Regions from separate parts of the Bacillus sp. M5A3_1b genome, predicted to be linked through region 2. Evidence: predicted binding sites of a transcription regulator. Region 2 holds the regulator's gene; the other holds the start of a gene.

Region 1 (3,395 bases), on a different contig from region 2:
AATGAAGTGAAAAGCAGAGCATTCTACTAAAAAAGGATGTTCTTTTTAGTATGAAATTTTTAGAATAAAGAAAGAATGCTTTTAAACGAATTACTTAATAGATAAATATATTATGTAGGAGGAGAAAATATGAAAGTAATTTTTCAGAGAGAAGGCGGAGGGAAGGTTTTTGAATCGCATGATGAAGATATAAGTAACTTATTAGCTATTTTAAAAGAAACGAAAGGGATCAAGATTGGGATGGTTGAGTATGAAGTATTAAAATACGAATTAGAGTATTTTCGTAACCCAAAAAAAGCAGTAACAGAGAGGGAGTTACATATAATAGTACAACCAAAATATATGTAATAATAAGGGGCAATTATTTATAAATAGTTTTATACATTATGTACGAAAAGAGAGTGTTTAAATTGCTCTCTTTTCATAAAAATTCATAAGGAATGAATTGTGGTTCGTTATAAATCCCTTAAATTTTGTGAGTTCGTTCTTTATAATATATGCTTTCATTTATAGTTGGCTAATAAACTTGAAAAATTAAAACTTTTTAGTTTATGCAGGGATTTTATATTCGAGTAGATAAATGTTCATATAAAGTATTTTGTATACGAATATTGGAGGAGTAAAAATGAGTTTAGCAAGTTATATAGGGTGCAATGTATAAATTCCGTTAACGGATCCAGATTCTAATGATGCAATTGTTTTTGGATCGTACTTTTTAGATGAGAGTATGCTTGAAATTGTACAAGAGTTTCAATTTCAAACAAGTTACACGTATGAAGTTTCAACGAGCTGGGGCATTGAACTTGTTGAGTGGCAAAGTGAAAAGGAGAAGAAAGAAGCTAAAAAAAGCTATTAGCTTTATGCTCGATTATGGAAAGTTATTTAAATGAGGGGACTATTTTGAATTATTCAGTTGTTGGGTTGGTGATGAAGATCAGGAACGAGTGGGAGAATTAAAATTAAAAATAAATCATTTTAATATAGATGAGATTTGTATTCCGGAAAGAACGATTGTCAGGATAGAAAAGTAAATATAGAAATATACGTTATTAGAAAAAGCGACTTCACTTTGTATGAAGTCGCTTTTTCTGTTGATATGTGAACGGCCTATTATATAAGAAGTGAAAAGCTCACTTGATGAAGAAAAAATAAATGATGGATAAAAATATAATATAAATCATTCCAAAAGAACGTAGGTTCGTGTATAATTAGAACGAACGTTCTTGTATGTGTAGATAGTATACGAATAAGAAATAAAGTGAAACTTTAATTAGTTGGGTGTTCATCGTCCGTTATTTATTAGCTTTCACCAATTAAGCGTTTACGGGCAGTTGATTTTTGTCTTACCTTCTCGCATATAGCGGATTTTGAGGTAGGAGCTTCACTACCTGTTAATGCCGGATAAATATGAGCCTAGCATTATGAAAGAATAGTTGAGTACCATTATGTGTGAAATTGAATGGATAAATGATCAAGGAGATAAAGAAATGAATGATGTAAAGGTGCAGAAAATAGAAAGAGAATGGGTTCCATTTACAGTAATGTCCGAACAGTTGTTAAGTTTGCGAAAGGTTATTGGAGAGAAGTTTAAAGTACAAAAACCGCTCTTAACAAACGAAGCAAAAGAGAGAATTTCTGATAAATTATTAACGTCATTATTGTCTGAGAAAGAAATATTGGTGACATATTTTGAAGATGGTTACATCCTTACAAGTTATATGACAGTAGTGCATATAAACCCGCTAAAGCGCATTGTAATATGTACGGACGCATTTTATAAAACTTACGTATTTAATACTACAGATATTATTGAAATAACGTAAAGGAAGCTGAAATTTAAATTTTAGCTTTTTATTTTTGTTAAATGAGGAACAGAAAAAATGAAACGAAAAAGCAGCTAGCTTCATACTAGCTGCTAAGCCCCAGGGAAAGGGAGAAAAAGATAGGGTACTCCAAAAATCAATAATAGCTGTGTAACAGCCTGATTATAGTATAGACAAATTTATTATTCCTAAACAGTACGATGAAAAAAATAGGACTAAGCTGTACCTACTTGGTTTTGATCTGCAAGGTCAGAATCAAACGTATTAGTCGCGCTCACGCCATTAAAAGTATTAACAACAAAACCAACATTTGAAGCACCAGATCCATTATAAGCCTTCGTATTTTCTTTCGGAGAAACATTGTAGAAATCGCCTAAATTAAATGAACCGTTACTATTTTGTACAACTAAATTCCCTACAACTGAGGGCATAGTTTTCACCCGCTTTACAATCATTTGTTAACACTACTATATGGTCTTATAGTCCAAATGGTTCATGTAACAAAAATTGTGGAATAGTAAAACGTTTGAAGTGTAGCTTAATCCTACAATAAAAGTATGTTAAAATTAATGTAAGGTCGATTAATTTTAAAAAACAATTGTATAATTAATATATGCGAAATCAAAGGAGGCAAAATGTAATGAATAATGTTATAAAAAAAGTAGATTTAACAGATGCAAAATCAAGTAATCTTGTTGCACTTATTTATAGCAATGAAGTTATTTTGGTTGAAGAAGCATTTTGTCCAAATGAAATAAAATTAAAGTTAAATGAAATTGCAATTTTATCGGCTATTAAAACAGCACATATAATGAAAGTAACCATCAGAAAAGAACTGGAAGCAATTTTTCATGACACTGGTGTCTTATTTGTGAAGCATAGTGTTGATTATGGTAACAGTCAATCTATCACTATGCATTTTGAACAATTCAAAAAGTTGCAAAATGAGATTGAGAATTTAAATAAAAGTATGTAATAAGAATAGATGAAGAAGCATTCATAGAGGTGAACTGTTCTATGTTGAAAAAATGGTTTGAAATTTTTGGGGATGAATCCCGCTGTAAACATAAATATAGTTTTATTAAGATGCAGGATAATGAAGATTTTAAAACTGGTAAGTTAGGTGTAGCTTATATGTATCGATGTGAGAAGTGCGGGAAAGAGAAGCTGAAATATAAAAGCAATAACGAAATAAATAATGATTTTTTTGATATATAAGCAAGAGTAACTGTTATGGTTACTCTTTTTGCTTACATAAAAACTCCTACTAAAGTATGAAATGAGTTGATACTTTAGTAAATGGCTGAATGAAAAGGGAGAGTGTAAAATTTTATAAAGGAGGAGAGGTACATGCAACGAAACGAAACTGGAAAAATTGTAATGATTACAGGAGTGACGCAAGGATTAGGTCGTGCAATGGTTGATCGATTTCATGAATTGGGATGGAATATATATGGCTGTGGACGTTCCAAAGATAAAATTGAAGAATTGAAAAAATATTACGGTAATATACATGATTTTCAAATAATCGATGTTTCAGACTCCCAGCAAGTAAGTAGTTGGGCAAATTAT
Region 2 (3,395 bases):
GTTGAAAGGAACAATGACAATTATTGTGATTGCGCATCGTTTATCTACTATACGCAATGCAGATCAAGTCATTGTCTTAGGAAAAGGTGAAATTGTCCAAAAAGGTGAATTTAATCAATTGGCTAAAGAGAGAAAAGGTGTATTTCGAAGTTTGTTAGGGTCACAAATGGAAGTTGGTTCTTAGAGAGGAAAGAGTGAATGAATTTTTGTATTCATACAGTTCGAATCGAATAAAAGCCTGAGTGATGGCCAGTTATAACAGGGCATTATTCAGGCTTTTATTTGTACGTTTTCTAAATTTAGGGAGTAAATATAAATGAGTACCTTGCAATGAATAATACTAAGTGGTATATTATGGATATAATGGGTACCGTGTATTGAATAGTACTGAAATGAGAAAGGGGGATTGACTTTGAACGTTCAGTTTAAAAAAGGCGTGTTAGAACTGTGTGTTTTAGCACTTGTGAAACGTAAAGATTGTTACGGCTATGAACTTGTTCAGCAAATCTCAAATAAATTTTTAATATCGGAAGGGTCAGTGTATCCTTTATTACGTCGTTTAACGAAAGAAGGATATTTTCAAACGTATTTAAAAGAATCTACAGAGGGACCGCCTCGTAAATATTATCAACTAACTGAGCAAGGGGAAACGCAACTGAATTTGTTAGTAACGGAGTGGCGTGATTTTGCAAAAGGCGTACAAGAAATTATTGAAGGGGTGGAATGGGATGAGTAAAGAACAGTTTCTTAAAGAATTATCAAGTCATCTTAGAAAGTTACCGGAAGAAGAGAGGAAAGATATTTTATTTGATTATGAAGAGCATTTTCAGTTTGGAATAGAAGAAGGAAAAACTGAATCGGAAATAATAAAGGGCCTTGGCTCTCCGAAAGTAATTGCAAAAGACTTACTTGCTTTGTATCGCTTTGACGAAATGAAAAAGGACCCATCAACTACCAATATAACAAGGGCTGTTATGGCAGCGATTGGACTTAGTTTGTTTAATTTTATTATTGTGTTAGGCCCGTTAGTTGCAATTATTGCTTTTATATTTTCCTTCTGGCTCGGTGGAATTGCTAGTGTAGTGACACCATTTTTCGTTATTGGAAAAGTATTTATGGGTACTTTTATATGGTTGGATTTATTCGTTAGTATAACGTTTGTTGGGGTAGGTTTGTTGTTATGTATTATCGCTTATTATAGTACGAATTGGTTTAAAAAGTTATGCGTACGTTATGTACTATGGAACTTCAAAATGATAAAAGGGGAGTAGATGATGAAGAAAATATTGTTAGTAGCTATCGCTTGTATCATTATTGGAGTAATAGGGATTTCACAAACATATGAAAAAGCCGTGCAAACTGCAGAAGAAGGAAATAAAGAAGACGTAATTAAAAACGAAACACTAAAAAATATAGAAGTTAAGTTAGATGCTGGGGATATTGTTGTCCAAAAATCTCCCGACTCTTCTTTTTATGTAAAGCAATCAGGAGATGTACGTAAACACGAGGTTCGTATTGCTGAAGATGGTGACACATTAAAAATTATTGGGGAAAGAGAAAAAGGTGCTTCATTTGATTTTTCTTTTTACGATTTTAGATTTCAAACGTCTACAATAACTCTCCTTGTGCCTGAACGTTCATACCAAGAGATAAAAATAAATTCATCAGCTGGACAAATAGAAATAAGTGATGTGAAAAGTGACTGTGTAAGTGTTGGGACACTCGCTGGAGAAGTAGATTTGAAAAATGTCACAGCAAAAAGTGTGGAAGGATCTTCAAAAGCTGGTGAGGTGAGCTTTAAGAAGGTAATAGGAAAAGTAACTGTGAAGTCGGCTAGCGGGGAAGTGCATATTATGGATCATGATCCTAAATATGATGTAGAGGCAAGTTCAACCGCTGGGGATGTAGATATTACTTTATTAGAAAAACCACAAGATGCAGTTATAACGGGGCAAAGTGCTGCTGGCGAAGTAATGATTTTTAATGAAGAAAATAAAAATATAACAATTGGCAATGGTAGTAAAAAGATTAGTGGTAAAACAGCTGCTGGCGATGTGACGATTGAAACTCGTTCATAAGAAATAAAATGTATGGAAATCTATCAAAATACAAAAAAAGAAGATAATTACCGTATATAAATAAGGTAATTATCTTCTTTTATTATTCTTAATGTAAATCACGATATACGCCAATTACTTTTCCGATAACTGACACTTGTTTTAAAATGATAGGTTCTAATGAAGAGTTTTCCGGTTGTAGACGGAAATGGTCTTTTTCTTTATAGAAACGTTTAACAGTTGCTTCGTTATCTTCTGTTAAAGCGACTACAATTTCACCGTTGTATGCAGACTGTTGTTGGCGAACAACAACTAAATCCCCATCGAAAATACCAGCTTCAATCATACTATCTCCGGAAATACGTAACATAAATACTTGGTCTGCTCCAGCGACAATGCTAGCTGGAAGTGGGAAATGATCTTCTACACTTTCAACTGCTGTAATAGGTAATCCAGCAGTAACTTTTCCGATAATTGGAACTTGAATAACAGATTGTGTCTCTGTATCCATTCGGTTGTCACCTAAAATTTCAATTGCTCGTGGTTTTGTTGGATCGCGTCGAATATATCCTTTTTCTTCTAGTCGTGATAAATGTCCGTGCACTGTAGAACTAGAAGCGAGGCCGACTGCTTGACCGATTTCACGTACGGAAGGTGGATATCCTTTTTCTTGTACTTTTAGCTTAATAAAGTCGAGAATGTCTTGCTGGCGTTTCGTTAACTTCTCCATGTTTTCTAACACCTCGTTTTCTTTCATTTTTCTTATTAATAAGTATAACATGCGAAAAAACATTCTACAAACATAAGTTCGAACGAAAGACGAATTTATGATACACTATAAGGAAAATATAGTGAGAAAGAAGGGTTCAAAATGAATGCAATTATTTATGCACGTGTGAGCACAACAAAAGAAGAACAGGAAACATCATTATTGCGTCAAAAAGATGAATTATTGCATTTAGCTGAGCGCTATCAAATGAATGTTGTAAAGGTGATTGAGGAGCAGGCTAGTGGTTATACAATTGAACGTGATGGCATATTAGAAGTGCTAGATACAATTCGCGATGAACAAGTTGATGTACTTCTCATACAAGATGAAACGCGGCTTGGTAGAGGGAATGCAAAGATTGCATTAATGCACTGTTTACATAAAGAGGGAATAAAAGTATATACGCATACGCATAATGGAGAATTAGAACTCTCTGACTCTGATTCGATGGTACTAGATATAATTGGGATTGTTGAAGAGTATCAAAGAAAGATTCATAATTTGAAAATTAAACGTGGTATGCAACGTGCAGTAGAAAAAGGTTATCGTCCAGAAAATAATTTGAAGAA

What was found. Region 2 encodes LexA, which represses DNA repair genes until DNA is damaged. Its sites were predicted from a motif close to CGAACATATGTTCG; they were not measured.
Region 1: a site for LexA is predicted at 1,188-1,201, ahead of ACLBWW_RS22720 (YolD-like family protein). Genes of this name have one in related genera too.

Annotation. Positions count from the first base shown of each region.
Region 1 is NZ_JBKEZY010000010.1:11,077-14,471, forward strand. It holds gene ACLBWW_RS22710 (hypothetical protein) at 130-348, shown strand; gene ACLBWW_RS22715 (hypothetical protein) at 662-856, shown strand; gene ACLBWW_RS22720 (YolD-like family protein) at 1,488-1,823, shown strand; gene gerPF (spore germination protein GerPF) at 2,039-2,254, opposite strand; gene ACLBWW_RS22730 (hypothetical protein) at 2,464-2,799, shown strand; gene ACLBWW_RS22735 (hypothetical protein) at 2,841-3,041, shown strand; gene ACLBWW_RS22740 (SDR family oxidoreductase) at 3,174-3,395, shown strand, end outside.
Region 2 is NZ_JBKEZY010000014.1:82,136-85,530, forward strand. It holds gene ACLBWW_RS26285 (ABC transporter ATP-binding protein) at 1-184, shown strand, start outside; gene ACLBWW_RS26290 (PadR family transcriptional regulator) at 413-736, shown strand; gene ACLBWW_RS26295 (DUF1700 domain-containing protein) at 729-1,271, shown strand; gene ACLBWW_RS26300 (DUF4097 family beta strand repeat-containing protein) at 1,272-2,078, shown strand; gene lexA (transcriptional repressor LexA) at 2,167-2,787, opposite strand; gene ACLBWW_RS26310 (YneB family resolvase-like protein) at 2,929-3,395, shown strand, end outside.